DNA from 4 places in the Shewanella algidipiscicola genome. Region 4 is predicted to be linked to each of the others. Evidence: predicted binding sites of a transcription regulator. Region 4 holds the regulator's gene; each other region holds the start of a gene.

Region 1 (5,729 bases), 770 kb from region 4:
GAATACACCACTGAGTGAAGTATGAAGCACCACCTTAATATCTTTAAGCTTAGGGTTATCCCTAATCTCTGCAGTTAAGGTGTAGCCATCCATCTCTGGCATCTCAATATCAGAAATAATTAATGGGAGCTCATGAGCCACATTATCCATATTTTCCGCCATCGCCTCTAATTGGTTGAGAGCATCACGGCCATCTTTAGCGGTATCGATTTGCAGGTTTAATGACTCAAGCGCCCTAATTATTTGCTTTCGTGCAACCGTTGAATCATCAATCACCATAATATGATAGTGGCGGTCTCTATCTATGGTTAACTTATCATCCATTTCTTGGCTTATCTGCGTCTTAACGGGTGAGATCTCATCGAGGATTTTCTCCACATCAAGGATCTCAACCAGCTCACCTTCAATCTCGGTGACGGCAGTTAAGTAAGAATACCGCCCCGCACCTTGCGGTGGTGGCATGATGGCTTCCCAGTTCATATTGATGATGCGCTCAACAGATTTAACTAAGAACCCCTGTACGCTGCGATTATATTCAGAAATGATAATAAAACACTCGTCGGTGTTTTCAATCGGGCGACCACCCGTCGCTGCGCTTAAATCAATCACAGAGATCGTCTTGCCACGAATATGAGCGACACCTCTAACCACTGGATTTAGCTTTGGTAACGCGGTTAATGGAGGGCACTGTAGCACCTCTTTAACTTTAAACACGTTAATACCAAATCGTTGCCGACCGTTTAATTTGAACAGGAGAAGCTCTAAGCGGTTTTGCCCCACGAGTTGAGTGCGTTTATTTACTGAATCAAGAATACTCGACATAATGCCTTTGCCTTGTGAAAGCTTCCCCACCCATAGTTACTATAAGTATAGGCATGCTAATTGCTTTAATAAATTTGAATGATAACCAGGCCCAAACTCGTCAAATTTATGACACTAATTTCTATGAAAAAAATGTCTAAAGGTACGGGCCACAACGAAGTATAGGTGCAATCTGGCCGTTCAAGCTAGTCTAATCATTATGAAAGTAAATACTGTGTACTTTTTCATCGCTTTACTCTTCTCTTGCCCAAGTTTCGGTGCAGATGAGCCAAGTGTACCCTCTTTATCGACGATATCACGATTAGCTATAGCGGCAATTGAAAATAAAATTGAAGCCCCAAGTGATGCAAGGGTCAATATTACGCCGCAAAGCTTAGACACCAGAGTCAGCCCACCTGCTTGCAGTTCAGCGCTAAGCGTTGAGGTCGCCAGCGATCGCGCAATAGGCCGTAATAACACAGTTAAAGTCAGTTGCGAAACCCCAGAGCTACAATACCCTTGGCAAATTTACATATCGGTAAGAGTCGACATTCTTTACCCTGTGGTTGTGGCCACACAAACCTTGGGGCCAGGCGAGCTAATTGACGCGGAGCAGGTGACGCTCGCCTATGTCGAGCAGAGTAATTTACGTGGCCAACAATTTGATGATCCCGCACAGGTCACAGGTACCCGAGTAAAACGTAGAATTGCCGCCAATCAAACCCTGTTTAGCAGTAACCTTTGCTTTGTATGCAAAGGCGACATGGTGTCTATTTTTGCCCGCACGGCCAATTTTGAGATAAAAACTATCGGTGAGGCCTTACGTGATGGTAACTTAGGCGATAGAATTCAGGTTAGAAACAGTAACTCACAGAAAATGGTAGATGCAAACGTTATCGGGGTCGGCGCGGTTGAGGTTAGGATGTAGTACCACATGACCCACTCGATGGGCATTTTTTATTGATCACCAGCAAATTCTCCTAAAGCTTTAACAGTGAACGCCGATATACAGTTATGTTGATCTCACTAAGTAACGTTGGAACCTATTATGGCTATAGATATAAAGCATATAAATACAAGCACTAACAATCGAGTCGCCACGCCGACAACCGATAAGTCATCGGCAAAAAACCAGGCCGTATCGCCCGAAACCACTATGGCTAAAACCGTAAAAAGTGACTCGGTATCGATAACGCCTCAGGCGCAGCAACTGCAAAGTGCCCAAGCCAAATTGAACAGCTTACCTGAAATCGACACTAAAAAAGTCGAACAGATCAAAGCGGCCATTGCTGAAGGTCGCTACAAAATTGATGCCGACAAACTGGCCAGTAATATTGCGCAGTTTGAAAATGAACTAAAGGATCTTAATTAAGCTGTTATGAACTCAATAATCGACATCATCGCTAATCAACATACGTTATTAAACGACTTAAAACGCCTTATCGAAGCGGAGAAAGTGGCGCTTATCGCACAAAGTGCCGATGAGTTGCTAAACCTAGCGACAGATAAAGCTAAGTTGTTAGATGAGATCAAAGCAGTCGATGTACGATTATCAGAGCACCCTGACAGCGGAAAACTCAGTAGCGATGCTAAGCTACAAAAATTAGTCGAAATTACCAAACAAGTGTTAGCCCAATGTAAGACGCTTAACGCGCAAAATGCGACATTAATCGAACACAGCATGGCCAGTATCAATCGCTTTTCTCAAGCCTTGCAAGCCAGTCGAAACGCATCCAGCCTTACCTACGATGGTAAAGGTAAAACCTCAACAATTTCGACCTTAGGCAATAACCTTAAAGCGTAGACGGATTCTTGTTACGCTAATATTACAGCAGACACTCATTGTGGCATCAGGTTCGACAATGAGTGTCTATAGCGTTCTACCCAATTCTTAATATCTCTGACGACTGTGTCCATAGCACTACCTCATCCTATCTGTTGCTTGGCTCTTTTGATGCACTATAGCGCTCTATTTGATTAACGACAGCACTCTATAATGCTGAGTTATATCAGCGCCTATCTCACCAGTTTCATGCGTTTCCTATGCAGGAACCGCTGACAACAGACACAAAAAAAGCCTCTGAAATAGAGGCTTTAATAATGGAGTCCTGTTGCAGAGGAAGCTCTATTTAAAAATAAGTCACTTGCTTCACTTTTTGCGGACGATGTTGCTGTTGGTACAAAGCCCACACTTGAGAAAAATCAAGTTCCAGCTCAGTCACATAGTGTTCACCCACAGGGTAACTCTTAACCACTCTGGCACCACGAATGACCCCGGTCACCGACGCTTGAATATTATCATCAGACAACATCCAATCCCTAACTTGGCTCGAGGCCGACAACTGCTGGCCGTACACCTGCTCAGCCAACTCGCGATAAGCTGCGATTTTGGATGCTTGCATCGCCATTAACACGCGCTGCGATTGCTCTTTGGCCGGTTGTGTCGCTAAGGGGGCATAGCCGATAGCGGTTAACTTAGGAAACTGCTCAGGCGCTTCTGTTTCCCACTGAATATATCTATCTTGAGAAGCGCAGCCGCTTAGTGTTAGCAGTAATGCCATTAACCAGACTCTCATTGCATCTCTCCTACCATTTGCATGTTACCCTGCCCCTGCGTGCTGTGACGGATCAACAAGCCTTGCTTAGACTCCACCCGCTCAGACGCCCTAAGATAACCAGGCAATTCAGCCAAGGTGACACTCGCCGACGCAACTGATACCACACGATTATTGGTTACATTCACAATGCGGCTATTGACCACAAGCTCATCAAGCGACAGATTCATGGTCGACACCAAAACATGCTCAACGGGCAAATCGTCACCCAGCTTACGCCAATCACGACTCAATATAAAATCACCACTGTCGGTCACTCGTACACTCTGTGCCACATTGAGATCGACCAAATTAAATTGATGATCATGCATAGCAGCAATTAAACCTTGCTGTAATTGTAACCCCAAAGGATTAGTGCCATTTAAACTGTCTAACAACACTGGCGTTGTCACCAATAACGGATGCTTAGGTGTGAGTTGATCATTTTGCCTAACCAATTCATTAGCCAATTGTTGGCTCAGGTGTAGCACTGCCGATTGAGCAGGCAAAGTATTGCCGCTTGCCAATGACGGCGCAGCGGGCTCATTGCTCGCACATCCCCCAAATAGCAATAAAGATGACAAAAGTATCGCTGTTCGCATCGCTCTGTCCTGTATAACGCTAAGCAAGGCTTAGCCGGAAAAAATGCCAATATAAAATGCCGTTTCAATATGAACGCAAGGCTTGGTCGCCGCCCATTTAAGTTAACTGCTAACTATTTAACCGTTGACGGCGCTGATGCATTAACATCACAACCCGGTCGATACTGACGCAGACGATAACTTTGACTATCGCTATGTCACACGACAAATTCGCGGCGCGTTCGACTGACATAAATTTAAATGCAAATTATGAGCCAATAGCCACTATGGCTTACCCACGTCCCTGTATCGGCCTCAACACGCCAACCTTTAACCCCATTAAGCAAGCAATCGTGCCACAAAGTACATACGGGCATGTATATTGCTTACTATGATGCCATCTGGCTAATATCGCCCAACGACCGCAAATACTGTCATCATTTTGGCAGTTAGTAGCGCAGGTTGTAACGCTTCGCATTGTTATTATTGAAAGAGACTTTTACATGAATCGGCTAACCATATCCTTGCTATTGCTAGGTTTAACCCACCTTAATGTGTCAGCACAGTGGATTGAAGCACATGGCGAGGCCAACGTGCTCAACAACAATGTCAATCAGGCGCGCGAAGAAGCCATACAACAAGCCTTAAGTGTTATCACCTTGCAATCGGGTGGCCAATTTACCAGCATGCAACAGACGCAAAACGGCCAACTGGTACAAAGCCAGTTTTCTATGTCGAACCAAGCCAACATTGCGCGAGTCGAACTACTCAGTGAGCGCATCGAAAACCAACAAATCACAGTGACATTAAGAGCCGATGTTATCGATGGCGCAGAGCAACAGTGCCAAGCGGAACCATTAAAAGCCGCTATTTTAGTGCCGCAGGCATCGATTGCCGATCGTGCGCAGCTCAGATACGGCAATATCGGCCACTTTGAACAGGCATTATCAGAACGCTTAGGAAATATCATTCAGCAGCGCAGCAATGCCAGCCTTGCCAATGTTCACGCCAACGAACGCCTAGATGTTGAGCAGTCCTTAGTGGATGTTCGAGGCTACCGTTTACCCAGTTGGCTAAGCGACATCACCGACAGTCAATATATCCTACTGCCAGCGATCGTCGATATCTCCACCGATCCCGTTGAAGGCGGATTACTAGGCCTTTGGAATAACTATCCACAACGACAATTTCATCTAAAGCTATCGCTGTATCATGGCATCAGTGGTGAGCAAGTTTGGAGCGAGCTATATCATTCATCAGCCCCATGGGAATTTGAGCGACAAGCCACAGTGCCGGCAAATAGTGCCCGCTTTTGGCATTCCAGCTATGGTCAACATATTGATGCCGTATTAGCACAAGCCAGTGCCGATATCGATAAAGTGCTTAACTGCAGGCCACTACTGGGACAAATTGTGTCTAAACAAGACAGACGGGTGATCATCAATCTGGGGCGTAATAACGGTATAAAAGTGGGCGACCGTTTTCAAATTGTATTGCAACAAAACTTACCCGATAGGCTCGACAACATGCGCCCAATTGCCGGGGAAACTCGCGCAACGGTCACCATAGATCAAGTCACGCAGCAAAGTGCCACAGCCTTGCTCGAGCCACAAAATGGGACGCTAAATATACAAGTAAATGACATTGCGATTAAAATGTAGTGGACAAGCGGCCACTAATTAAGCAACTAAATCTAAAGCCTTTTCATCGAGATGAAAAACAGTATAATCAACAGCGTCTCCCTATAGCTCAA
Region 2 (5,729 bases), on a different contig from region 4:
CGACTCGTAAGTGCTACCTCAGGCTTAAGAAGCGTCTTTTGAACCACGGTTGTGGCGCTTACGCTCGTTTTCTGTCAAATAACGCTTACGAACACGGACGCTCAGTGGCGTTACTTCGACTAACTCATCATCATCGATAAACTCAAGCGCTTGCTCAAGGCTTAAGTTGATAGGTGGAGTCAGTACCTGCGCTTCATCGGTACCCGATGCACGCATGTTCGTTAGCTGCTTACCTTTCAAACAGTTAACTGTAAGATCGTTTGCACGCGCATGAATACCAACGACTTGACCTTCATACACTTCGGCAGCGTGGCCAATAAACAGACGTCCACGATCTTGTAGACCAAATAGTGCGAAGGTTAGTGCCTTACCTGTTGCGTTAGAGATCAGTACGCCGTTAGCGCGTTGACCAATATCGCCACCTTTAAATGGACCATAGTGGTCAAAGGTGTGGTAAATCAGACCAGTACCAGATGTGGCAGTTAAGAACTCAGTTTGGAAACCGATTAGACCACGGCTTGGAATCACGAAATCGATACGCACACGGCCTTTACCGTCAAGCTGCATATCTTTCATTTCAGCTTTACGGGTACCTAGTTTCTCGATAACGCCGCCTTGATGCTCTTCTTCAACGTCAACGGTTACGGTTTCGAACGGTTCACACATCACGCCATCGATCTCTTTCATGATCACTTCTGGACGCGAAACGGCTAACTCGTAACCTTCACGACGCATGTTTTCAATCAAGATTGACAGATGAAGTTCACCACGGCCCGATACACGGAAACGATCTGGGCTGTCAGTTTCTTCAACACGCAGTGCAACGTTATGCACTAATTCCTGTTGTAGACGCTCAAGGATATTACGTGAAGTCACGTACTTACCTTCTTTACCAGCAAATGGAGATGTGTTGACTTGGAACGTCATGGTCAATGTTGGCTCATCAACTGACAGTGGTGGTAGTGCTTCTACAGCGCCTACTGCACAGATAGTGTCAGAGATCTTAAGCTCACCAAGACCAGTGATTGCTACGATGTCACCAGCGTTAGCAATTTCAACTTCGGTACGGTCTAGACCCATGTAACCTAATACTTGGCCGACTTTACCATTACGTGTCTTACCATCAGCACCTACGATGGTGACTTGTTGGTTAGTCTTAACGCTACCACGTTTGATACGACCTACGCCGATAACACCAACATATGAGTTGTAATCAAGTTGCGAGATCTGCATCTGGAAGTCACCTTCCGAGTCAGCGTCTGGAAATGATACTTTCTCAACGATAGTTTCAAACAGTGGCGTCATGTCGACACCCGCTTCGTCTGGATCTAAAGTTGCGTAACCGTTTAATGCAGATGCGTAAACGATTGGGAAGTCAAGCTGCTCATCAGTTGCACCTAAGTTATCGAATAGGTCGAATACTTGGTCAATAACCCAATCAGGGCGAGCACCTGGACGGTCAATTTTGTTGATAACAACGATAGGCTTTAGGCCTTGCGCGAATGCTTTTTTGGTTACGAAGCGCGTCTGTGGCATTGGGCCATCAACCGCATCAACCAGTAGCAATACACAGTCAACCATCGACAGAACACGCTCTACTTCACCACCGAAGTCGGCGTGGCCAGGGGTGTCGACGATGTTGATACGGTAATCGTTCCACTTGATGGCAGTATTCTTTGCAAGGATCGTGATACCACGTTCCTTTTCGATGTCGTTCGAATCCATCACCCGCTCAGCGGCTTCTCCCCGAGACTCCAGGGTTCCAGACTGTGCCAGCAACTTATCAACAAGGGTAGTTTTACCATGGTCAACGTGTGCAATAATGGCGATGTTACGTAAATTCTCTAACACAAATAAACCTCTTACCATCAAAAAAATAGGGGGTATTACTAACAGCTTCAATAATAGCTATTGCAATAAAAAACGTGCCATTCTACTCTAGACGAGGACTCTCGCACAGGATTATTTTTTAGTCAGCTATGAATAATCATGATCGTTGCAATGCGCACCAAGATGGTGAACGCACCATAACAAGGCAAATAACGCACCAATGTAGTGCAATCCGAATTGCGGCGCATCACCTCCTCACACACAACCTCAAACTAATCAACAGTTTAGAATATTGGCACGAGTCTAGCTTTATATTGGCCAGTACCGCGCCAAGCGCTAAATTGAATGTTACAAGAAGGGCATCCCCTCTACCCTACACGGAGATTTAAGAATGTCAGCAGAATCAGTTTTACAGCAAATAGCAGAACTTGAAGTTAAATTTGTTGATTTACGTTTTACCGATACCAAAGGTAAAGAGCAGCACGTTTCTATTCCGCATCACCAAGTTGATGCCGATTTCTTCGAAGACGGCAAGATGTTTGATGGCTCTTCAATCGCAGGATGGAAAGGCATTAACGAATCAGACATGGTATTAATGCCAGATCCAACCACTTTTGTATTAGATCCTTTTACAGAAGAAACCACTGCACTTATCCGCTGTGACATTCTTGAGCCTGGCACCATGACAGGTTATGACCGCGACCCACGCTCTATTGCCAAGAAAGCAGAAGAGTATCTCGTCTCTACGGGGATCGCTGATACCGTATTGATTGGTCCAGAACCAGAATTCTTCCTATTTGATGATGTAAAATTTGGCACCGACATGTCAGGTTGTTTTGTCAAGCTTGACGCTAAAGAAGCGGCTTGGAACTCTGGTACCCATTATGAAGATGGCAACACAGGACACCGTCCATTCGTTAAAGGCGGTTATTTCCCAGTAGCACCAGTTGATTCTTCACAAGACTTACGTAGTGCTATGTGTCTAGTGCTTGAAGAGATGGGCCAAGTCGTTGAAGCGCATCACCACGAAGTGGCGACTGCCGGTCAAAACGAAATTGCCACACGCTTCAACACGCTAACTAAAAAAGCCGATGAGATTCAGATCCTTAAGTATGTAGTCCATAATATGGCACACGCTTATGGCAAAACAGCCACCTTTATGCCCAAGCCAATTGTTGGCGACAATGGCAGTGGTATGCATGTACATCAATCACTGGCTAAAGATGGTGTTAACCTATTTGCTGGTGACAAGTATGGCGGATTGAGTGAAACGGCCCTGTATTATATTGGCGGTATCATCAAACATGCTCGCGCACTGAATGCTTTTACCAACCCAAGCACTAACTCTTACAAGCGTTTGGTGCCACATTTTGAAGCCCCAGTGATGCTGGCATATTCTGCCCGTAACCGCTCAGCCTCAATCCGTATCCCTGTGGTACCAAGTCCGAAAGCGCGCCGTATTGAAGCACGCTTCCCGGATCCACATGCAAACCCATACTTAGGTTTTGCTGCGCTTCTAATGGCCGGTCTTGACGGTATTCAAAACAAGATCCACCCTGGCGAAGCGATGGATAAAGATCTCTACGATCTACCAGCAGAAGAAGCCGCAGAGATCCCACAAGTGGCAACCTCACTGGAAAATGCACTCGAAAACCTCGATGCTGACCGTGAGTTCCTCACTAAAGGCGGCGTCTTTAGCAATGACTTCATCGATTCGTATATCGCATTGAAGACCGCAGAAGCAGAGCGAGTGGCTCGCACCACTCACCCAGTTGAATTCGAGCTTTACTACAGCTTGTAATCTACCAATACACGATTAAAAAACCGCCTACTCAGGCGGTTTTTTTATTGCTCAACCCATACGTCAACGCAACTGCTCTACATGCTTAAAAATGCATGAAAGCCATAGCTTGAAATCGCGCCTAGGTACCGACAATAAGTCAAATTGAACCTCCTCAATCATACCTAGTGTCATCCGCATGCAAACCTTAAGTCGACAATTATCCATTAAGGCCTAATCTTGCTTAAAAGGATTTATCTTTATGGGTAAACTGCTATGATGAGCAGGCCGATAATTTACAGTAGAATCAATTATGTCTAGCCGTGATCCGTTTGCCAGTTACACTTGGAAGAGCGATATTTTTAGTTGCGAGAGTAACGATATCAGCACCTTTTACGCGTGCTTAAAAGAGCAAGTCACTCGATTAGGTTTACTGGAACGAACCCTCGGCGACGCGGGACGCTACCCGTTAAATCTGTACCAATCACCGGCACAAAAATCGGGGCAGCCCTCACTGTTAATTAGCGCAGGGTTTCACGGTGAAGAAGCCGCTGGCCCTTGGGGAATGTTGCATTTCCTCAATGAATTAGAACCCGAACTCTTTCAGCGCATCAACCTTAGTCTACTGCCACTTGTCAACCCGACAGGATTCAAGCGTGGCCATAGATTCAATAAGTTAGGTCAAAATCCTAATCGAGGTTTTTTGGTCGAAAATGGTCGCGGTAAAAGTAATGATGACACCTCTACGGAAGGTAAAATACTGCTTGAACATTCGCAGTTGTTACAGGCCGCCAGTAAAGAAGGTATTTTAACTTGCCATGAAGATGTACTGCAAAACGATACTTATATCTATTCATTTGAAGCTAACCAAACTCCAGGCCATTTCAGCCGCACACTGCGTGACACCCTAGGTGAATTTTTTCCTATTGCCCCTGATGGTTTTATCGATGATTGCCCGGTAGCCGACGGCATTATCTTTAACCATTTCGACCTCTCATTTGAAGCCTTTTTGGTCCGCTTAGGTGCTAATGCTGGTGTATGCAGCGAGACGCCGGGTAAACAGAATTTCGATCAACGCGTTTTGGCTAATAGTGCCATTATGCAAACCTTTATTGAGCAGGTCATTGCCAGACAGTAATCAACATCATGTAAATCGATATTACGACACCTACACTTAAGAATAGATATTTTCATTTTTTAACTATATATTCATCTATCGGTATTTTTTAAGGATGAATATATGAATCAATTTCAACAGGTTTCAGTCGATAAGCTGGCTAATGTTTATTTCGATGGCAAAGTGATGAGCCGCACAGTCACTTTTAGTGATGGCAGCACACAAACATTGGGCGTGGTATTACCCGGCGAATATGAATTTAGCACTGCAGTGGGCGAAATCATGCACGTGATCGATGGTACCTTATCAGTGTTACTTCCCGGCAGCGATACATGGCAAAGCTTTTCCGCAGGCAGTCAGTTTCAACTGGCGGCGAAGGTCAGTTTCACCATGCGTGCCAATGACATTGCCCAGTATTGCTGCCAATACCTAGATTAACCCCACAAACCACTTAGAGTCGCTGAGCGGCGACATTGTCGCTCTATATGACGACTCATTTACGTCTCAAGTTGCGGCAACCACTTCCTCTATGCGTACACCTCAACTGGCAACCAAACGCACCTCTACAATTGACTAACAACATATTGCGACGCATAAAACACAGCAAGATACGCGATGATTTTTATTCAAAAACAGACTAATCTAACCAAGATACCATCGTATAACAAAGGATCGCTTATGCGCACGCTATTGCTTTTTACCTTACTACTTGTTACCGCGTTCGCGCAGGCGGCCATTTATAAATGGGTCGATAAAGATGGCAAGGTACACTACTCAGACAATCCAATTGAAAATGCTCAAGCGGTCGAGCTCAAAGAAAATACCCAAAATCAGATTAAGCTCCCCCCAGTGGTAGTGCGTGATCTAGGCGACAAGCAACTCGAGCCAGCAGCAGATAAACCCAGCTATCAGATGCGGATCAGCAGCCCATCTGAAGAGGAAACCATTCGTGATAATAACGGCAACATCACCATTATCGGTTCGATAACCCCAGATCTTGCC
Region 3 (5,729 bases), on a different contig from region 4:
CACTCGTGCTTGACGCTAGGTTCATGTTGGCTAGTGGCATAAACTCGGCCCCAGGGCCACCACCTTTAACCAGCGACGCCGGTAATGCCACGCCGCCATTGTCCACAGCCGTCACTGTGTGGGCCTGATTCTGATTGGCCAACGTACCGACTGGGATACTGATTGCCGTTTTCATAGGATTGACCAAAGTCGCCAAGGCGTTGGCCTGTGTGGCGCTATCGCTGCCCGCTGCGGCGAACCGCATTACCATATCGCTGCCGCCGTCAGCCATGGCGGTTGAAAATCCCAACTGCGCCGCATAAGGGCTTGCCGTGGTGACAACACTGGCCAATGGTGCACTGTGTGGGGACAGCAACTCAGGATTAAGCTGGCCGCTGTAACTCACATTGGCTGATGCCATATTCACAGGGGTCATGCTCACTGCAGCCATGCTCACAGAGTTCATGCTAACTGCCGCCGCGTTCTCTGAGGTCATGCTAACTGAACTCATCTCGCCCATAAACATAGGATCGTCGCTCAACTCATGAGCTAATGCCTGCTCAAGCATGGTTAAAGCGATGTCTGTTTGTTCACCTTGCGCTAGCGTACCCTTATCGGTAGGCAATAAGGCAAACTGCGGCATCTCCTCGCGCTCTGACGTGTTAGCCGTAACACTCGCCGCCTTACCACTCGCCTCGGCCGCAACGGGTCGCGCCATTATAAAATCAGATATCATCAACAGCTCCGCTGCTTAGGGTTAATTGATAGGCCGCAAGTCCCGGCTGTTGCTGTTTAAAGCGTTGCATCTCTACACTGAGTTCATCGCGCGCCATCTCCAATTCACGCAAGACTTGAGCATGGATCTGTCCTAGAGCTGCACGGGCTTGTCGTTGTGCCTCGCTGCTCGCCGTACCCGCCTTGGTCAACGCTCTGATTAGCGTGGCATTGACCCGAGTCACCTTCTCCCAATCGCCTTGGTCCGCATACTGACGTAACGCTACGCCAAAGCGGTGCCACTGCTCAATTGAGATTGGCCCATCCTTCTCTGACATTGGTAATAACCTCGGTTACTGGCTGGAGCGCTTCGGCGCTGTTCTCGACGCTAGCACTGATTAATTGGCGACTGCAGTAGTCATACAGGCGATTTAGGCTAGTGGCAATTTCACCACCGTTTTCGAGATCCAGCATGGAGTCGAGACCATGAACAATATTGAGACACTTATTGATGCTAATACCCTTAGCCTCATATCGTTTTCGCTCCATGTGCCCTGCGGCGCGCTCTAGCTCCTCAAGCAAGCCCTCCAGTAACATACGAACCATATCGTGGGGGTTCGCAGCGGCAACGCGGGCATCTAAAGAGGCTTGCTGATACGCATTAAAGGGATCGTGCTCATTTAACATTTATACTGTTTTCCTTTTAAAACAAACCACTGGCTGCGCTCAGCTGGTTTATAGTCGCTTCCATGGCCGTAAATTGGGCCAAGTAAATTTGGTAACGTTGCTGCATCTGATAATCGTGACGTTCCATGTTCTCGTTGACTCTGTCTATCTGGCCATCGAGGGTATCTTTTTTCAGGTCCATCAGCCCTTTAAAGTCGGTAAAGGGCTCTATGACTTTTTCGAGTCTGTCGACATAACTGCCAGCATCGGTAAACATGGCTTCGATGGCAGAGGCATCGCCTTTCAGCGCATCGGTCAACTTAGTTTCATCGACTTTCAACTTGCCATAGCGATCTAATTCAATGCCGATATCCGATAAACGCATGCCGTTTGGCGCACTGGCAAATATCGAGTCACGCATCTGGCTTTGTAGTTGACGAATAGAAGAGTCCCCTTTCAAGACACCGATTTGGGCCTCTTTTACTGTAGTAGTCACTTCATCTTTATCATCTTTGTCGTCTTTATCCTTCTTACTGTCTTCCTCAATCACCGAACTGCCCATCGAGCGAGTCAGCTGATTGATCTGCTGCAACATGGTATTAAAGGCGGCAACAAAGTCTTTCACCGCTGTCTCGGTACCTTCAAAATCTTCTTCGATTTTAACCCAGCTGCTTTCACCGGCGCCGTGGGTACTGGTTAACTCTAGGCTCACGCCATCGACCACATTTTCGAGGTAGTTGCTACTACTGGTGATATCGATACCATTGAGCGTTAACTTGGCGTCTTGCGCCACGCGGCGCTCAGTCATACCAAAATCAACACCATCAAGCTCAACGGTTAAACTGTTAGCTAGACCTGATTCGGTCGCCGACATCATTAGCTCAATTTGACCGCCAGTGCGTACCAAAGAGGCTTGCATCCCTGGGTTATCTGGGTGCTTATTAATCACATCGCGTAACTGCGCCACCGTCATGGGCGCGCCACTATTAACCGTGGCAAGATCAATCTCTAAGCGCTGACTAGGATCGCTACCCAGCTGAATACTAAACACACCTGAAGCCGGCAACAACTCATCTTCTGAGGCATAAGTCTTGGTTAATTGCTGCGCCTGCGCCAACTGCTCGATATGCAGTTCATAATTTCCCTTAGGGGCATCGGCGGTCACCGTCGCTGTGGCTTTGTCGTCACTGACACTCGAGGTTTTACCCTTAAAGGCCTCAGTGTCGAAACTGGTTAACTTAGCCGTTAGCTTGTCCATACTTTTTTCAAGCAATTTATAGGCATCTAACTTGGCGTTATAGGTGTTAAGGTTGTTCTTATATAGGGCATCTTTTCCCGCACGCTCAACCATAATCAGCTGTTCGGAAAACTGCGCCGCACTCATACCTGAAATCATGAAAAAATCCTCTTATTGATAACCTTAAAGCAAACCTTGTACCAAGATTTATCTATTTGTTTTTAATATATTTTTAAAAGAAGCGAGATCCTATTAGGTTAGGAGGCTTCCGTTGCTGTCACACAAAGGGAAGTAATGCTTCCGCGCCAACGCGCTCAGTGGGTAGCAACAATCGTTGTGGATAGCTCAAATAGGCGACCGAAACGGGCTGGAGCTGAAATAGGCAGGGGGAGAAAAGTCAATTTAAGGGGATAAAAAAAGGGGCCGCAGCCCCTTGATGGTTAAGGTGCTTACAATTAACGTAATAGACCCATAACCAAACCAGTGTTTTGGTTCGCAGAAGACAGGATAGTGGTACCTGCTTGAACTAACATTTGGTTCTTAGTCATGCTTGCAGATTCAGTGGCGAAATCGGCATCCATGATACGACCAGCAGCAGACTTGGTGTTTTCAGTGATGCTAGTTAAGTTAGCCGCAGTGTGACCTAGACGGTTGATGTTAGCACCTAGCTCAGAACGCGCAACACCCACTTCATCGATATAAGTATCAATCGCTGTAATTGCAGCAGTTGCACCAGCAGTCGTTGTTAAATCACCAGCTAGGGCAGTTGGAGCTGTCATGCTTACTGTTAGTGTTTCAGTAGTACCTGCACCAATTTGGAACTGAACACCACCAGTTAGCTTAGCCATTAGATCGTTACCCGCATAGGTAGTTTCACCCATAATACGAGTAGATTCAGCTACTAGCTCTTGGAATTCTGCATCAAGTGCAGCCATATCAGTTGTCGAGTTCACGCCGTTGGCTGCTTGAGTTGCCAATTCTTTTTGACGGTTAGCGATGTTAGTCAACTCTTCTAGGGCACCGTCACCAGTTTGTAGCATAGAGGTCGCATCAGAAATGTTACGACCAGCAGTTTCCATACCACGGATGTTAGCATTCATACGGTTAGCAATCTGTAGACCTGCAGCATCGTCAGATGCGCTGTTGATGCGAAGACCAGTAGATAAACGCTCCATAGCGTTAGTCAGTAGATCGTTGCTCTTAGTAACCGCATTTTGTGAAACCAGTGAAGCGTAGTTAGTATGAACTGAAAGCATGTGTATTCTCCAAGAAATTAAAATGTTTCATCGTGATTCACAATAGATAAGACGGCAGTGCAAAAGAAAACTGAAAATAAAAATCTAAAAATTTTTAAATAAATTGATCTAACCTGTCATTCGAGCATCGATCGTCATAGCCGCTGTTGTGGTTATCAACCCCATAGATGCTAAGAAGACGATACAGAAAAAGCATAACGACACGGCAAGAGTTACCTCATTTTCATGAAAAAGCCGACCCTAGGGTCGGCTTAATATTCTCGCTCACTCATTGAAGTAAATGATTCCAGCAGAAATATGCACAATTTAACCCAATAGCGCAGTCACTTGATCGCGATTGGCATTGCCCTGCGCCATCAATGACGTCAACTGGTATACAAAGGGTTGCGGCTGCATAAACTTTACCAGTAATTGTAACTCCGCCTGTGGCGGAATTGTCGCCATCGATGTCTGCATCTGGCTCAGTAATGCGGCGTGGGTGGCTAAGATCCCTTGGATCTGGGCATCAATTTTTTGTTGTGTCTTGGTTACTTTAGCTAAGGTCTGCTTTAAGTTGCTGTCGGCCTTTAAACCCCACTCGCGGGGATCTTGCAAACTAAAACGCTCCTCTAAATGGATATTACGCAGTTCGCCAGCGGGCAAGCGTTGCCCCTCGCCCATCATGAGCAAGCCTTCTTGCACTTGTTGCCACACAGAGCTGGGTGCCTTAAACAAACATTCGCCATTGATCAGTTCAACATTAAGCCCTAAAGGGGCGAGTGCATTAGCTAACACCTTATTAAGCTGCTGCCGATCCAAGCCGGCCGCTAAGGTCACATGTAATGAGCGCTGACCAAGCTGCACCAATATGCGCTCGTCACGTTGCTTAGGCACAGTTAAGTCTACCGAGCGCAATATAAAAGCGTGCGGTGCAGCAGGAGTTTGCGATAGCAGGTTAAAATGGTGATCGAGTAATAGTTGGCCGCGATAATGGGGGCGAATTTGGCTCAGACGTTGCCGCTCTTGCTCGGCTTGAAACAATGCCTGTTGACTCATCTCCCCAGAGCCTGAGCGGATAACACGGTATAACTGCTGGCGAATGTGGCTCAACAAGCTTGATGCCTGTTGCAACGCTTGCAATGCCACCTGAGAGGCACTCACCTGATGCTGCTCTTTGGTACTACTGGCCCAGCGGCCATAAGAAGCCAGTCGATGCTTAGGCAGGGCTCGAGTGGGTTGCGGCCCCTGCTGTACAGGGGCAACTGGCGCTGTATGGCTACTGCTAACAGTCTGATTCTGTCGTAACACATTGAGCGAATCACCTATCGCATTAACCATCTAACACACGCCTTATAAATGATTGAACAGAGTTAACTGACTCACCTGAACAAAAGTTTGTTGAGTCACTTTGAGGGCCGTGAGTTTAACATTAAATTCAGCGGTAGCGCTGGCATAATCTAGCTCTTGGGTTTCACCAATCACCTTTTTATTAAACAGCACCATCTCTTCGTGAGAGGTTTTCATCAACGATAGGCTGTTTTGCTTACCGCCCATGTCAGTTATCGCGCTGTTAATGCTGTCTAAAGTATCGTTAAGCGTGGTTTGCATCGCATCGGCAGCTGCTGAAAAGGCAGCATCATCTGGCGCAAGCGCAGGGTCTTTGAGCACCGCAATATAATCGGCAGTCTGATTTAGAATATCTTGGCTGGCGTTAGAAAACAGAAATTGCTCGGCGGTCACATTGGCCGTCATCCATGATGATCCCGAGGTTTGCACCTCACGTTGGCTGTTATCACCTTGATAGACATAACGCCCCGCAGCATCTTGGGTAATAGTCTGCTGCTCGGTGCGATTACCCGAAAACAGATAATTACCGCCATCGTCCTTGGCATTGACGT
Region 4 (5,729 bases):
TGTGTGTGAGAAAGCCTATATTGTCAGCCACGGCAACTTGATTGCCGAGGGAACACCCGCAGAGATCTTAGATAACCAACAAGTTCGAGCGGTGTACTTAGGGGAACAATTCAAGCTATAGTTAACGTTATTAGCGCTCAAGGTAAAGGCGAAACCGTTTTTACCTTAGTAAGTAGATCATTCGCCTTAGCGGTTTAATACCGGAGGCAGCTTTCTCACTTTAGAATTAGAAACAAGGGAATAGCAGTACGATGAAAGCGTCACTTCAGCTCAAAATGGGTCAGCATTTAACCATGACGCCCCAGTTGCAACAAGCTATCCGCTTGTTACAACTGTCGTCATTGGAGCTGCAGCAAGAGATCCAGCAAGCACTAGAGTCTAACCCTCTACTCGAGTTAGACGAGGAGCAAGAAGGCGCCAATATCGACTCAGAACAAGAGCGTAATGACAACTTCGACACCGATTACAATGAGCAACGGCAAGTCGACTCTAGTGAAGACAATTCGAGCTTAGAAACCTCCGATGCGCTCAACCAAGACTCTATGCCCGATGAGCTGCCCGTCGACACTACATGGGATGAGGTCTATACCGCATCACCTAACTCCAGCTCTGGTGCGATGCGCGACGATGACATGCCATTTCAAGGGGAAACCAGCGAAGGCCTGTATGAGCACCTCGAATGGCAAAAAAACCTCACCCCCTTCTCTGACAACGACCTCGCTATCGCCACCGCCATCATTGACGCCATAGACGAGCGAGGTTACTTGACGCAGACTTGCGACGATATTCTTGAAGCCATGGGCGATCCTGAAATCGAGCTCGATGAAATTGAAGCGGTATTAAAGCGGATACAACATTTCGATCCTATCGGGATCGCTGCCAGAGACCTCAGCGAATGCCTGATGATCCAACTGGCCCAATACAGCTCCGACACCCCGCATATCGACAATGCCAGGCTCTTGATCCGTGATTACTTAGATCTGATTGCCGGGCGAGATTTTCGCCTATTGATGCGTAAGACCAAACTGAAAGAAGATGAACTACGCGAGGCCATAGCGCTGATTCAAACTCTTAATCCACGCCCAGGGCTGGCCATTACCGCCAGTCGTGATGAATACGTGATCCCCGATGTCACAGTTAGCAAGAAAAAAGGTCGCTGGGTAGTCGAGCTTAATCCCGATAGTATGCCTAAGATTAATGTAAACCAACATTATGCCTCAATGGCACGCAGCACCAAAAACCAAGCCGATGGCCAGTTTATTCGTGGTCACCTGCAAGAAGCTAAATGGTTTCTAAAAAGTTTAGAGAGCCGCAACGATACCTTACTCAAGGTCACCAACTGCATTGTCGATTTCCAGCAAGGGTTTTTCGAGTTTGGTGAAGAAGCGATGAAACCTATGGTGCTTAATGATATTGCCGAAGCGGTCGAAATGCATGAATCTACCATCTCGCGGGTCACCACCCAAAAGTATATGCACACGCCAAGAGGGATTTTTGAGCTAAAATACTTTTTCTCCAGCCATGTTGGGACCGACGATGGTGGCGAATGCTCTTCTACTGCGATCCGCGCTTTTATTAAGAAGCTAGTCGCCGCAGAAAATCAAAAGAAACCCTTAAGTGACAGTAAAATGGCACAACTGTTAGCCGAGCAAGGTATTCAAGTCGCTAGACGCACGATAGCAAAATATCGTGAGGCGATGTTTATACCGCCGTCAAATCAACGTAAAAGCTTATAATCAACAACTGGAAACCGGAGGAATCACTTTATGCAAATAAATCTGACTGGGCACCACATTGAGATCACCCAATCTCTGCGCAACTATGTTGAAGAAAAGTTTACAAAGCTTGAACGGCATTTCGATCAGATCAATAATGTCCACGTGATATTAAATGTCGAAAAATTGATGCAAAAAGTTGAAGCAAAGTTACATCTTAGTGGTGGAGAAATATTTGCAACATCAGAGCACGCGGATATGTATGCCGCGATAGATTCCCTGATCGATAAATTAGATCGTCAGGTCATTAAACATAAAGAGAAGCTAACAAAACATTAACGATGGAACTTAGTACCATCCTGCGGCCGGAGTGCACAACCTGCGCCACTCCGGGCAGTAAGAAAAAGGTACTGGAACTTATCAGCGACTTGGCCGCTGTCCAGTACCCCACCCTTTCCTCTCAAGAGATTTTTGAAAGCCTTTTGGCGAGAGAGAAAATGGGCAGCACAGGTATAGGCAATGGTATCGCGATCCCTCACGGACGGCTGACGAATATTGAGAAACCCGTCGCCGTATTGATTAAATGTGCGGAGCCAATTGCATTCGATGCAATTGATAATCAGCCGGTCGATATCCTCTTTGCATTACTGGTTCCCGCAGAGCAATGCGAGCAACACCTTAGCACTCTCGCCGCGATGGCAGAGAAATTAAGTGATAAAGCTATCATCAAACAGCTAAGAAAAACCCACGACGAAGCAGAACTGTATCAGGTGATCACCCAATGAAATTGGTAATGGTATCTGGGCGCTCAGGCTCAGGAAAATCGGTAGTCCTTAGGGTACTGGAAGATCTGGGCTATTACTGTGTCGACAATCTGCCACTGCAGATGATGGACTCGCTGCTCAGTCAGCTTAAAGGTAGAAATGAACTTGTTGCGATTAGCGTCGATGTGCGCAACATGCCCAGCGAAGATATCCAGCTTGAAAAGCAGCTAGCGAATCTTCCTAAAGATACCGAATTACTGAGTTTCTTTCTAAACTCTTCTGACGATGTATTGCTCAAACGCTACAGTGAAACCCGTAGGTTGCATCCACTATCACGCTCAAAAGTCTCCCTTAAAGAGGCGATACAGCTTGAAGGCAAAATACTCGAGCCTATCTCCAAGATGGTCGATCACTACATAGATACTTCGACGCTTAACATCTATGATTTAAGCGATAAAGTACGCGAGATCTTACTGGGCACCGTGGACAAGGAGTTAGTGATTAATTTTGAGTCGTTTGGTTTTAAATATGGCATGCCAAGTGAAGCTGACTTTATGTTTGACGTGCGTTTTCTGCCCAACCCTCACTGGGAATCAGAGTTACGCCCGCTGACAGGTCTCGACCAACCAGTACAACAGTTTTTAAGCCAACAGCCGCTAGTGAACAAGTTTATTTGGCAGATAGAGAATCTGCTCGAAACTTGGCTACCGCACCTTGAGCGCAATAACCGTAGCTACTTAACTATCGCCATTGGGTGTACTGGTGGTCAACATCGTTCCGTGTATGTGACCGATCAACTGGCCAAACTGTTTAATAAAGGTAAGCATAAGGTCCAGGCGCGCCACAGAGAACTGCAGCATGAGCAAGCTTGAGCGTCAACTAACCATCTGCAACAAACTGGGACTGCATGCGCGTGCCGCTACCAAACTGGCGGTATTAGCCGCTCAGTTTGATGCCCAGGTCACCTTAATTCAGGGGGATAAGCAAGCCTCTGCCGCCAGTGTGTTGGGGCTATTAATGTTAGAAACCGGCTTTGGTAAAACCATTACCGTCACCAGTGAAGGCCAAGATGCGCAAGCGGCACTCGATGCCATTAGCGCACTGATTGACGCAAAATTCGAAGAAGCCGTATAATCGCCCCGCCTCGAGCCTAAACGGCTCATATCATTCTATAATTATCCCGAGTTCAGGTTACTTAGCCAATAACCTATGTTGTCGCGCTATTTTTCAAGGGGAAGCCATGCCGATCGAAGTGTTAGATAATGAAACTACAGATCAACGTTTACAGCAGCTAACGCAAGCCCTAAGCAGTGGCATGTTTGTCCATGTACGCAGTATGCTGCACGACATGGCGGCCTCAGATATCGCCTTTATTTTAGAGTCTTCTCCACCGCGTGCGCGACAAGTATTATGGCAACTTATCGATCAAGCCCATACGGGTGAGATTCTCGATGAACTCAGTGAAGAGCTCAAAGATCAATTTATTAGCCAGATGAGTCCTGAGCGCGTAGCTAAAGCCGCCGAAAATATGGATACCGACGATCTGGCCTACATACTGCGCAGTCTGCCAGACAGCGTATTCAATCAAGTACTGCAGTCGATGCGCAGCCAAGATAGGGCGCGAGTCGAACAGGCACTGTCATACCCAGAAGACACCGCCGGCAGCCTGATGAACACAGATACGGTCACCCTAAGGCCAGATGTGAATGTCGACGTGATCCTGCGTTACCTACGTATTCGTGGTGAACTCCCCGAAGCCACCGACACCCTATATGTGGTCGACAAACACGACAGTCTACTCGGTGGCGTAGCGATCGCCGATCTACTCACCTGCGATCCGAATGCATCGGTGCGCGACATCATGAACCAAGATCTTGAAGGGATCCCCGTGGGTATGCACGACAGTGAAGTCGCGCAGCTATTTGAACGCCATGACTGGGTATCGGCACCTGTGGTCGATGAAAAAACCAATAAACTGCTTGGGCGGATCACCATAGATGACGTTGTCGATGTGATCCGTGAAGATGCTGAACACTCTATGATGGGGATGGCCGGGATGGATGATGAGACCGACACCTTCGGCCCGGTCCTTAAGAGTACCTTTCGGCGCTCACTCTGGCTGACGATTAATCTATTTGCCGCACTGTTGGCTGCGTCGGTTAGCAATATGTTTGAAGGCACAATCGAACAATTTGCCACCATTGCGGTATTAATGACCATAGTGCCCAGCATGGGCGGAGTGGCTGGTAACCAAACCTTAGCGCTGGTGATCCGTGGTATCGCGTTAGGACAGATAGGTCAAAGTAACTCACGTTGGTTAGTTGGCAAGGAGTTAGCCATCGGTTTTCTTAATGGTCTACTCTGGTCCATTTTGGTGTTTGCTGCCGTGTGGCTATGGAAAGGCGATGTCGCCCTAGGCGCCTTAATTGGCGGTGCCATGTTGATCAACATGACGGTTGCGGGGTTTGCCGGCGCCACAATCCCGCTACTGCTTAAAAAGTTTAATGTCGACCCCGCACTGGCGGGTGGCATGGTACTGACCACCGTCACCGACGTGATCGGCTTATTTGCATTTTTAGGCTTAGCCACACTCTACTTGTTGCATTAGCTTGTTAGGCACCGCTCGTTGTATCATGGCTTAAGCGGTGCCATTTAGCTTCTTCACCGAAAGTTCAACCATGGCTACTGCGCCATGATAACCATAAACTGCTGCTGCAATGCCTGACGGTCTTCACGGCCATATTTAATAATAAGCTCATCTTTACCGTCATGATTGAGATCGCTCACGGTGAGCATTTCACCATCACGGGGTAGCTGTAGCTTGAGTGTTTCATCGTTACGATTAAACAGGCTGTCACTCGGCTCCCCTAAATGCACTGTGAGCGCCTGCTCGCCACCAGAGAGCAAGAGATCTTGATAACCATCGCCGTCGATATCAGCAAAAGTCACCACAGGTTGCCCCGTTTGTCCCGAGGTTAAACTAAAGCTTAGCTCCACCTCTTTGGTGATATTGGCTTTACTGGCAAAGCGGCTACTGGCGTCACTTTTAAATAAGTGTACATCTTGGTCAATACTCCCCGACACCAGCGCGCCGATGATCTGCGACACACCAATATCGAAACCCGATACCAGCACTTCATCGACCTTATCATTATCGATATCCACCAGCTCAAAACCCGTTAAGGTGCCCTCGGCGCGGATCACGCTGCTAGGCACCTTGGCAAACTGCAGCTTGTCTTTAGTTTTACCG

What was found. The regulator sigma-54, encoded in region 4, starts transcription at its own class of promoters, with help from an activator protein. The targets are predictions, from matches to a motif close to GTTGGCACGNNNNTNGNNT.
Region 1: a site for sigma-54 is predicted at 4,238-4,256, ahead of DN599_RS04355 (FlgO family outer membrane protein). Genes of this name have one in related genera too.
Region 2: a site for sigma-54 is predicted at 2,122-2,140, ahead of glnA (glutamate--ammonia ligase). Genes of this name have one in related genera too.
Region 3: a site for sigma-54 is predicted at 2,783-2,801, ahead of fliD (flagellar filament capping protein FliD). Genes of this name have one in related genera too.

The regions. Positions count from the first base shown of each region.
Region 1 is NZ_OXJV01000001.1:954,710-960,438, forward strand. Features, by position in the region: gene DN599_RS04330 (chemotaxis protein CheV) at 1-822, opposite strand, end outside; gene flgA (flagellar basal body P-ring formation chaperone FlgA) at 1,022-1,729, shown strand; gene flgM (flagellar biosynthesis anti-sigma factor FlgM) at 1,850-2,173, shown strand; gene DN599_RS04345 (flagella synthesis protein FlgN) at 2,180-2,605, shown strand; gene DN599_RS04350 (LPP20 family lipoprotein) at 2,931-3,377, opposite strand; gene DN599_RS04355 (FlgO family outer membrane protein) at 3,374-3,997, opposite strand; gene DN599_RS04360 (flagellar assembly protein FlgT) at 4,480-5,637, shown strand; tRNA gene DN599_RS04365 (tRNA-Arg) at 5,715-5,729, shown strand, end outside.
Region 2 is NZ_OXJV01000021.1:158,583-164,311, reverse strand. Features, by position in the region: gene typA (translational GTPase TypA) at 25-1,851, opposite strand; gene glnA (glutamate--ammonia ligase) at 2,222-3,631, shown strand; gene DN599_RS18000 (N-acetyl-ornithine deacetylase) at 3,924-4,748, shown strand; gene ppnP (pyrimidine/purine nucleoside phosphorylase) at 4,851-5,165, shown strand; gene DN599_RS17990 (DUF4124 domain-containing protein) at 5,406-5,729, shown strand, end outside.
Region 3 is NZ_OXJV01000018.1:287,823-293,551, forward strand. Features, by position in the region: gene DN599_RS15165 (flagellar hook-length control protein FliK) at 1-715, opposite strand, end outside; gene fliT (flagellar protein FliT) at 705-1,031, opposite strand; gene fliS (flagellar export chaperone FliS) at 1,000-1,380, opposite strand; gene fliD (flagellar filament capping protein FliD) at 1,397-2,755, opposite strand; gene DN599_RS15185 (flagellin N-terminal helical domain-containing protein) at 3,052-3,852, opposite strand; gene DN599_RS15190 (hypothetical protein) at 4,159-5,169, opposite strand; gene flgL (flagellar hook-associated protein FlgL) at 5,182-5,729, opposite strand, start outside.
Region 4 is NZ_OXJV01000001.1:182,811-188,539, reverse strand. Features, by position in the region: gene lptB (LPS export ABC transporter ATP-binding protein) at 1-121, shown strand, start outside; gene DN599_RS00840 (RNA polymerase factor sigma-54) at 252-1,736, shown strand; gene hpf (ribosome hibernation promoting factor) at 1,767-2,054, shown strand; gene ptsN (PTS IIA-like nitrogen regulatory protein PtsN) at 2,057-2,500, shown strand; gene rapZ (RNase adapter RapZ) at 2,497-3,351, shown strand; gene DN599_RS00820 (HPr family phosphocarrier protein) at 3,338-3,613, shown strand; gene mgtE (magnesium transporter) at 3,720-5,087, shown strand; gene DN599_RS00810 (FG-GAP repeat domain-containing protein) at 5,162-5,729, opposite strand, start outside.